3 regions of the Streptomyces sp. NBC_01508 genome follow, and region 2 is predicted to be linked to each of the others. Evidence: riboswitches for the same ligand, from Rfam matches in the RefSeq annotation. Region 2 holds a riboswitch; each other region holds the start of a gene.
The links. A riboswitch is a leader RNA that binds a small molecule or an ion and turns the genes downstream of it on or off. The one in region 2 is predicted to bind cyclic di-AMP.
Positions count from the first base shown of each region.

Region 1 (3,268 bases), 3.0 Mb from region 2:
ATCGCGGGACGCACGTACGGCCCCGCGGCGGCCCGCACGGTCCGCGAGTACCAGGCGTTCGCGACGTCCCTGGCATTCCTGCGCCGGCGCGCGGGGCGCGGCACGGCGGGCCCCGACTACGTCGAGCGCGAGCAGGAGCTGCTGCACCACCTGTGGCAGCGCCGGGAGATGGCGTCGCCCGCGCTGGCGTACGCGGCGCGGGCGACGGGGCGGGTGTGGACGCCGCCGCCGTACATCGACTACGGCGGCTACAACCCGTACCGGAACTGAGTCCTGCTCCGGTACGGGTTCATCCTGCTTCGGTCCTGCTTCAGTCCTGCTTCGATCAGGGCGTGAGGCCCTTGCCCCGCAGCCAGCTCATCGGGTCGATCCCGCTGCCGCCCGCGGTGTGCACCTCAAGGTGCAGATGCGCGCCGGTGACGTTGCCGGTGGCTCCCACGCGTCCGATCGTCTCGCCGGTGGTGACCTTCTGGCCGACGCCGACGGTCATCGAGGACAGGTGGGCGTACCAGATCTCCGTACCGTCCTGAAGCTCCAGCACGATGCGGTAGCCGTACGACCCCGACCAGCCGGCCGACTTGACGGTCCCGCTGTGCACGGCCTTGGTCGGCGTGCCCGTGGGGGCGGCGAAGTCCAGGCCGGTGTGCTGCCCGGAGGACCACATGGAGCCGGCCTGGCCGTAGGTGGAGGTGAGCGTGTACGAGGAGGTGGGGAGCGAGAAACTGGCGGCCAGCTTTTCGAGGCGCTCCTTCTCGGCCTTGCGCTCCGCCGCTTCCTTGGCCTTGCGCTTCGCCTCGGCGGCCTTCTCCTCCGCGTCGGTCTGCTGCTTCTTGGCCTCGGCCGCGGCCTTCTCGGCGGCGGCCGTCTCGGCGCTCGCCTTCTGGGCGGCGTCGGCCTCGGCCTGCTGCTGCTCCGCCTGCTGGAGGATGCGGGCGCGCAGCGCCTCGCCGGAGTCGGTGGTGCCCTGCTGGGCGTCCGCGGCGGTGAGGCCCGCGGTGGTGAGCGGCGCGGGCGTCTCGTCGCTCTTCTTGTCGCCGTCGGACATGAAAGACCCGACGCCGGGAAGGGACTTGGCGTCGGGGAAACTGTCCGAGATCGCGTCGGGAAGTGATATCGAGACCGCGGGCTTGTCCTGCGCGGAGGCGATGCCTCCCGCGCCAACCGCGGCGATGACTCCCACTCCGAGGACCGTGGAGCTGCGGGCGAGAGCGTTGCGCTGTTTGGCGACACGGTGCTTGCCGCGTACGGGACGGATGGACTCCGCAGTGGGATTCCACTCCTCCCAGTCCCTGTTCGCCTCGCCGTCGGCGAGATCTGTGCCGGTGAACCGGCTGCCGGGGCCGAAATGGGCCGGGGCTGAGGCTTCGGGGGCAGGCCTGTTGGACGCCACTGGGGCGCTCTCCTTTCCTTCCTTCTCGCCTACCGGGTTAGCTGACGGGTTCGGAGCAGGAAGGTCTCCTACGAGCGTTCTTGACCACACGAGGCAGCAAGAGGCGCCCGATTCACCCCAATTGGTGGTTCCCCGGTTTCCTTGCGGAATTCGGCGCGTGCGCACGGTGCCGTCTCTTTCGACGGCTGGGACAACCGCGCTGCGTTATCGAACGTTAATAGACGACGGGGGCTTATTCCAAGCTGTTCCGGGTGATCGTTAGCGACAGCGGCCCGGACCAACCGGGACACAAGCAGGCGGAATCGGGCGAGTTGATCGCCCCTCGGAGGGTGTGCGATCACACACTCGAACTGACGGTGCGTCAAGTGTTATGCGGAGTGGTGTGCCCCAACTACGCAGCGTGGTAGGCGAGATGACACCACGACGGACGGGCGGTGGGACGGGACAACGGAACGGGACGGCAGTTGGACGCGTATCACGACAGGGCGGGACGGCGTCACGGCACGACGGGCATCGTCCGGCGCCGATCCGGCTGCCCCTCGGTGGGCCGTATGACGGCCAGCAGCGCCATGTCGTCCGTACTGCCGCCGCCGGTGTGCAGCCGTACGTCCCCGACGATCGCCTCCAGCATTTCGTCCGGGCCGGGGAAGATCCGGCCCGCCAGCCGTTCGCGCGGGTCGTAGAAGACGCCCTTCGTGTCGCGCGCCTCGGTGAGCCCGTCCGTGTAGAGCAGCAGCGTCGCCCCGGACCGGTAGGGAACCTCGTCCGCGCGGTCCGGCCACGCCCCCAGCTCGCCCATCCCGAGCGGCAGCGCCGGGTCGGCGGGCACCACGACCGTCAGCCCGCCGTCCGGGCCGAGCAGCAGCGGCTCCGGGTGCCCGCGGTTGACCACACGCACCATGCCTTCGGTATGCGGGATCTCCGCCAGTACGGCGGTGGTGAAGCCCTCGAACAGGTCGATGCCGGTACGCCGCGTGCCCTCACGCGCCAGCGCCCGCTCCAGCCGCTGCGCGACCCCTTCGAGCGAACTCTCCTGCTCGGCGGCCTCCCGGAAGGCACCGATGATGACGGCCACGGTCTCGACGGCGCCCATGCCCTTGCCGCGTACGTCGCCGACCACCAGCCGTACCCCGTACGCCGTGTCCTGGACGGCGAACAGGTCACCGCCGATGAACGCGCCCTCCTCCGCCGCCTCGTAGCGCGCGGCGACGTGCAGCCCGCCGATCCGGGCATCGGGCGTGGGCAGCACGGCGCGCTGGGCCGCCTCGGCGATGACCCGCGCCGACGCGAGCCGCTCACCGCTGCGGCGCACGACACCGTTGATGGCCAGCGCGAGGACGGAGACGGTGAAGACGGTCAGCCCGTCGCTGAGCGTTTCGATCTGGGCCGCCCCGTTGTACAGGTGCAGCCCGACGGCGGCGCTGGTCGCCAGGGCACCGATGACGAAGGTGCGCGCGAAGGAGAAGAACGGGGCGGCGACCAGGGGAGCGGCCGAGAAGAGCGGGGCGGAGGTGAAGGCCGTCGGGGTCGCCTCGTCCAGGATGACCGCCACCACGATGACCAGGCCGGGCAGGATCTCCAGGAACGGATGCGGCGCGCGGGCGGCGTGCCGGGCGCGCCGGCGCCTGGCCGTCCTCCGGCCACCGGAACCGAAGCCGGGGAAATGCTTGCCCGTGGCACGCCAGCCGTTCCACGTGGGGTCGTCCGGGGGAGTGTCGGCCTCGCGGAAGCCGGCGTCGGCCCGCCGGAAGGCGCGCCCGAACCCGCGCCCGAACCGGCGTTCGATCCTCTGCCCGATCCCCCGCCGGACGCCGTGACCGAGGCTGCGGAGCCCGGTGGGCCGACCGGGACGGCGGACAGCTCCCCGGTCGGGACGCT
Region 1 is NZ_CP109419.1:4,552,134-4,555,401, reverse strand. It holds gene OG700_RS21135 (PrsW family intramembrane metalloprotease) at 1-270, shown strand, start outside; gene OG700_RS21130 (M23 family metallopeptidase) at 326-1,390, opposite strand; cyclic di-AMP (ydaO/yuaA leader) riboswitch at 1,402-1,556, opposite strand; gene OG700_RS21125 (PP2C family protein-serine/threonine phosphatase) at 1,887-2,972, opposite strand.
Region 1: it holds a riboswitch for cyclic di-AMP, as region 2 does, so the genes downstream of both, OG700_RS21130 (M23 family metallopeptidase) here and OG700_RS07020 (transglycosylase SLT domain-containing protein) in region 2, are expected to answer to the same signal.

Region 2 (3,268 bases):
CTGTGACTGTGGCTTGTGGCCGGGACTGTGGCTGCGGCGGTGGCTGCGGCCAGGACTGCGGCTAGGTCAGTACCGTCTTGACGGACTTGACCGCGTCACGGATGGCCTTGTCCGTTTCCTCGTAGTTGCCGTTGGCCTTGTTCAGTCCATCGGCCAGGGTCGCCGCACAGTCGGCGAGGAACCCGGATCCCGACTCCCACGTCGCACAGAAAGTCACCAGTGCCGCCGCCGCGCCATCGTCCCCGAGCGACGTCGCCTGCCCGGCCGGGTCGCTCAGGTCCACCTTCTTGACCGGTTTGAGGACTTCAAGAATGTCCTTGGCGCCCTGCTTGAGGACTCCTGGGCCTACTCCAAGATCAGCCGTCACGGCAGCTCCCCCTACGTCCAACTCTGCCTGCTCACACGCGCATCGGCGCTGATCCCGCGCACGCTACCACCAGGCCGGAGAGTGACAGCGGGTGGTGTTCTCGTCGCGGGGACCGGCCCGTGGACCCGCCGGTGCCGACCGGCGGCCGTTCGCCGACGTACCACCCGGCCGACGAGGCGCCAGGCCGACTCCCTTCGATACCGGAACCACCCCCGAATCCTCACCCATCCTCAATGAGGCCGTCACAAAACGCCTCCGCCAACCGCCTTCGGACAGCCGCCCCACGACAACTGCCCCACGACGACCGCCTTCCGGCAGTTCTCACACAGACAGCCGGCGAGGCCACGTGTGTGGCCTCGCCGGCTGTCCGAGGAGGTGCGGCCCGAGAGCCGCGCGATGTGGGGATGTCGCCGATCAGTAGGGACCGTTGACGTTGTCGATGGAGCCGTAGCGGTCGGCCGCGTAGTTGCAGGCCGCCGTGATGTTGGCGACCGGGTCGTAGCTGTCGGTCGACGTGCCGGGCACGTGGTATGCCTCGAAGGTCGGGTCGATGACCTGGAGCAGGCCCTTCGACGGTATGCCGGCCGCGGCGTTGGAGTCCCAGTTGTTGATGGCCTGCGGGTTGCCCGCGGACTCGCGCATGATGTTGCGGTGGATGCCGTCGTACGAACCGGGGATGCCGTTCTGCGCCATGACGTCCAGCGCCTCCCGGATCCAGCCGTCGAGGTCGTTGGTGTACGACTTGGCGGCCGTCTGGACGGCTTCGGTGGTCTTGGCTGCCGACGCGTCCGCGGTCGAGGCGGTCGGGGCCGCCTTGGGCTTCCCCGAGAGCTTCAGCGTGAGGCCGGGGCGGATCAGCGACGGGTCGTCGCCGATGGCGTCGCGGTTGGTCTGGTACAGCGCCTTCCAGCCGCCGCTCACGGAACGGGCGTCCGCGATCTTGGCGAGTGATTCGCCCTCCGCGACGGTGTGGGTGACCGCCTTGACGGCGTTCACGGCCGACGGTGCGGTGACGGCCTGCCGCGGGGCGGGCGCGGCGCCCGCCGTGGTGGCGGTCACCAGAGGCAGGGCGAGTGCGGCACCGCCCGTGCCGGCCGCGATGAGGCGGCGGGCGAGCGGGCTGGTACGGGAACGGCGGTGCTTACCCTCTGCGGGCATGACGAGATCCTCTCCGTCGCCTACGAGGTGAGCTGTCGGGTTCGGGCGGGAGATGCCCGGCCGCGCTGTGGGCGCGGCTTCACCCCAAGCCGGTCCGGCAAATGCCGGATCGGCGGCTTACCTGGGTCCCCCGCTCCTGCCGTACGTGAATGGGTGAGTGCGGTTTCCGGACGGCGGCAGGATTCGGCGTTCCGCCCGGAATGAGGTGAACGTAAGCGAGAACGTCCGGGCGAAACAAGTCCTGAATTCACCGCACCCTGCCATTCGACAGACCGGGCGGAGATCAATTCGAATTCCCGCCCGGCGGTACACGCCTCAACTTTCCCTTCCCGCACGGGAGGTGGGCGGAGGCGGGGAAGCCGCGACCCACCGCGCTTGTGACACACATCACGGGAGAGCGGCGCAACCGTTCAACGACAACACCACCCAGAAAGGGACAACTTGGTTGCTGGATACGCATATCACCCACACCCGAAAAGCGGACAAATAAGTATTTTCCAGCCGTCGCGAATCACGGATGACCGATAACGAATTTATGACGGCGCGCCTTCCGTACGGCTCCCCTCATCGCGAGGATGCCGGAGCCGTTGTTGGACCTGTCGATCGACACGTTGTTGATCTCGACGTCCGGTACGTTGCCGCCACCGTTCTTGAACTGGATGCCGTCGTACGTCGAGTCGGAGATCTCGGTGTCCCTGATCCTCACCCCGATGATGTCCCGGCTCGCCGGGAAAATGGTGATCGCGCCGAACTCCTGGCCCTCGTCCCAGAAAGCGCCGCCCGTACGGTGCAGGGCGTTTCCGGGGAGCAGGGTCTCGCCCGAGAAAGGCAGCGGTTCGTGGTCGGTCGCCAGCATGATTCCCGGGTAGTTGGCGGTATCGGCGATCCAATTGTTGTGGACCTTGTTTCCGCAACCGCCAACCGCCGTATATCGCGACGCCGTTGGCCGCCAGGGCAGCCGGATCGTATTGTTGGTGAACGAGTTGTCATGCGCGATGTCCACCGCCGGATCCTTGACGTATCGATTGGCCCAGACGGCGGGCGAATCGTCACCCGTGGTACGGAAGGACGAGTTGTCGACCTTTGAATTGCGGGTGCCGTTGGTGAAGTTGATGCCGTCGGCGTATGTGTTGCGGATACGCATGCCCTGCGGGATCCAGACGCACGCGATGTCGCCGTTCTGGTCGGCGGTGACCGCCGCCTGGACGGCTTTGGTGTCGTCGTTGCCGTCGTCGGGGACCGCCCCGCACTCGGTGATCGAGGTGCACTCGGCGGGCCTGGCCGCCGGGGGTGCCACCTGCGTCACGCCCGGCGCGTCCGGGATCGAGTTGCGTACGACGATCGAGTTCGATGCGTTGGTCGAGGTGAACTCCACGCACTCCCCGGTGCTGTCCAGCCGCACCGATTTACGGCCGGAGGACTCGCTGGCGAAGTTGGTGTGCCCGAAGGCGCGTACGGCGTCGGCCTTGACCAGGGTGCCCTGGTAGCGGCCGGCCTCGGCCTCGTACCCGATGTACGGGGGGGGTCGCTCCACGCTCGGCCGCGGCGCGGGGCGGCGCGGACAGGATCGGGCCGGGCGGCGGGCGCTTCACGCGCCGGGCGCTCACGCGGGGCGCGAACCCTATCAACTGGCTGTTACCTCCATAGAGCCAAAATCGCCCGTTCTCCTGGACCTTTGCTCGCGAACACCCTCAGCATGATTACTGCGAGTAGTCATTCGCTCCGGGTGCGGCGCCGCCGTGC
Region 2 is NZ_CP109419.1:1,552,199-1,555,466, forward strand. It holds gene OG700_RS07015 (hypothetical protein) at 62-367, opposite strand; gene OG700_RS07020 (transglycosylase SLT domain-containing protein) at 782-1,525, opposite strand; cyclic di-AMP (ydaO/yuaA leader) riboswitch at 1,530-1,691, opposite strand; partial or broken gene OG700_RS07025 (hypothetical protein) at 2,082-3,044, opposite strand.

Region 3 (3,268 bases), 1.6 Mb from region 2:
CTGAACGGTTCGTCGAGCGTGGGCAGCCCGGCCGGTTCCATGGGCGGTGCCTGGTCCGGGCGCTCCGACTCCGCGGCGAGCGGCCCTCCGGCCCCGCCGTCATCGCCGAACCACCCGGTGACCCGCCCCGGATCCAGCGCCACGGCCAGCAGCGCGACCGAGGCCAGCAGCCCGACGACGTACCAGCCCTTCAGCCGCCTCGGCCGCCGGGCCGGCCGGTGCGTGCGCCACCCCTCCGGGGGCGCGGGCTCCTCCCGCAGCCGCCGTGTCACCATCCGGGCCCGTGCCGAGGGCTCCTTGGGCGCGTCGGGCACGCCGTCCGCCGACTCCCGCAGGAATCGCTCCCACTCCTCGTCGGACGTGGACGAACCGCCCTGATCCCCACCCGCGTTCATGCCGGACTCCTTCTGTCACCACCACGGTGTCGGTACCACCGCGACGGCCCCTCCCCAGGGACATCTGTCGCATGATCGCATAGGGGGTCGAAGGGAGCCCCGAGGAGCAGCCGGCCCGGAAACAGGGGCCAACGGGCTCAGGCCGGGCGCACGCTGCCGTAGATCGGCATGTAGTAGATCGACTCCTCACGGACGTTCGCGCCCGGCTTCGGCGCGTGGATCATCTTGCCGTCGCCCTGGTAGATGCCGACATGGCTGATGTCGTCGTAGAAGAACACCAGGTCGCCGGGGAGCAGATCCGCCGTGGCGACGCGCTTGCCGACCTTGACCTGGTCCCAGGTCGTACGCGGCAGCTGGACACCCGCCTCCTTCCAGGCGGCGGCCGTCAGCCCCGAGCAGTCGTACGAACTGGGGCCGGTGGCGCCCCACACGTACGGCTTGCCGATCTGCGCGCGGGCGAACGCGAGCACTTTCTCGGCCTTGGCCGCGTACGTACCGTCCGTGTCCCCCGTGCCCGTGCCCGTGTCGGTGCCGCCGCCGGCGGCGGGCGGCTGTTCCTCCTGCCGCGCCTCCTCCTGGCGCTTGCGCTCCGCCGCCTCCTCCTTGGCCTTCGCCTCGGCCTTGCGGCGCGCCTCCTGCTCCTTCTTGCGCTCCAGCTCGGCGAGGACCGCCTTCTCCTCGGCCGTCAGCTCCGACAGCAGCGACCGCGCCGCCGCGAGCTTGTTCTGGACCCTCTGCTTGCCGACCTTGAGCGACGCCTGCGACTCAGTCAGCGTCTCCAGGCTCTTGGTCGCCTTGGCGCGCTGCTTGGCCGCGGACCGCTGCTCCTTCTGGAAGTCCTCGACGGCCCCCTGCTGGCGGTCCGTCAGCCGGTCCATCAGCTGGGTCTGCTCGAAGTACGACTGAGGGCTGTCGGCGAACATCAGGGCGGCCGTGGGACCGACCGCGCCCGCGCGGTACTGCGCCGCCGCATACGTACCGAGGGCGCGCCGCGCCCCGTTCACCTTGTCGGCGCTCTTGGCGACGTCGTCCAGCACTCGCTCGACCGACTTGCGCTGCGTGTCGGTCGCTTCCTTCGCCTTGTTGTACTGCTGCGTCGCCGTCCCGGCCTGCCGGTACAGGTCGTCGACCTTCTTCTGCACCTCTTCCACCGAGGGCTTCGGCTCGGCCGGCGCGGCGGTGGCGCTCTGCGTCGACAGCAGCGTGACCGAGGCGAGCGCGGCCGTCGTGAAGCCGACGGCCGGTGTGTTCCCGCGCAGTGCGGTGCGCGTGCGCGATTTGCGATGCGACGCCAAGGTCGACATCTCCTTCCGTGGACCGCCTACCGGGTTAGCTGTCGGGTTCGGGCGGAACGGAAGGCTGCCCTACGGGCCGGGAATTACGGCCCGATTCACCCCGGTCGAACATGGTGGGTCCCCGGTTCCGGGCTGCTGTGCGCAGGCCCGGATTCGGCGCAGGCCGCCCGCTCGGCGCTGATCGCCGACGGAGTACGGACCGCCTCGGCGAGCACGCTAGCCAACCTGTGGTGCCGCTGTGAAGGTCGATGGCCGATATGCCCGATACATTTTCGTGACCTTTCGCGTAAACGTTCCTGGGCGGCCCCGCGAGGCCATGTGGCGGCGGGCTGTCAGTGCGGCACCCTAGACTCGGGAAGCGATGAGCAGCCTCTTTGACGACAGCTTCCTGGCGGACCTCCAGCCCTCGGCCGATGAGCCTCCGCCGCCGCCCGAGGACACCGCGCCGGAGCAGGTGCCCGACGATCTCTTCGGAGGGAAGTTCGACGTGCCCCCGCCCAGGGATCCGTACCACCGCGACGGCGCCCCGCGCACCGTCGTGGACCCGGCGGCGCTGCTCGAAGGGCTGAACGACGAGCAGCGCGCCGCCGTCGTGCACACCGGATCGCCGCTGCTCATCGTGGCCGGAGCGGGCTCGGGCAAGACCCGGGTGCTGACCCACCGGATCGCGTATCTGCTGGGCACCCGCAGTGTGCATCCGGGCGAAATACTGGCGATCACGTTCACCAACAAGGCCGCGGGCGAGATGAAGGAGCGCGTCGAGCAGCTCGTCGGACCGCGCGCCAACGCCATGTGGGTGATGACGTTCCACAGCGCCTGCGTGCGGATCCTGCGCCGCGAGTCGAAGCGGCTCGGCTTCACGTCGTCGTTCTCGATCTACGACGCGGCCGACTCCAAGCGCCTCATGGCCCTGGTCTGCCGCGATCTGGACCTGGACCCCAAGCGCCACCCCCCGAAGGCGTTCAGCGCCAAGATCTCGAATCTGAAGAACGAGCTGATCGACGAGGAGACGTTCGCCGGTCAGGCCACGGACCCCTTCGAGAAGACGCTGGCCGAGGCGTATCGGATGTATCAGGCGCGGCTGCGCGAGGCCAACGCCCTGGACTTCGACGACATCATCATGACGACGGTCCATCTGCTCCAGGCGTTCGGGGACGTCGCCGAGCACTACCGCCGCCGGTTCCGCCACGTCCTGGTGGACGAGTACCAGGACACCAACCACGCGCAGTACACCCTGGTGCGCGAGCTGGTCGGCCCCTCGGGCGAGGGACACGACCCGGCCGAGCTGTGCGTCGTCGGTGACGCCGACCAGTCCATCTACGCGTTCCGGGGCGCCACGATCCGCAACATCCTTCAGTTCGAGGAGGACTATCCGGACGCCAAGACGATCCTGCTGGAGCAGAACTACCGCTCCACGCAGACGATCCTCAGCGCGGCCAACGCGGTCATCGAGCGCAACGAGAGCCGGCGGCCCAAGAATCTCTGGACGAACGCGGGCGCGGGCGCCCGGATCACCGGGTACGTGGCGGACACCGAGCACGACGAGGCGCAGTTCGTCGCCGACGAGATCGACCGCAT
Region 3 is NZ_CP109419.1:3,120,241-3,123,508, reverse strand. It holds gene OG700_RS14205 (hypothetical protein) at 1-395, opposite strand, end outside; gene OG700_RS14200 (NlpC/P60 family protein) at 533-1,699, opposite strand; cyclic di-AMP (ydaO/yuaA leader) riboswitch at 1,698-1,859, opposite strand; gene OG700_RS14195 (ATP-dependent DNA helicase) at 2,052-3,268, shown strand, end outside.
Region 3: it holds a riboswitch for cyclic di-AMP, as region 2 does, so the genes downstream of both, OG700_RS14200 (NlpC/P60 family protein) here and OG700_RS07020 (transglycosylase SLT domain-containing protein) in region 2, are expected to answer to the same signal.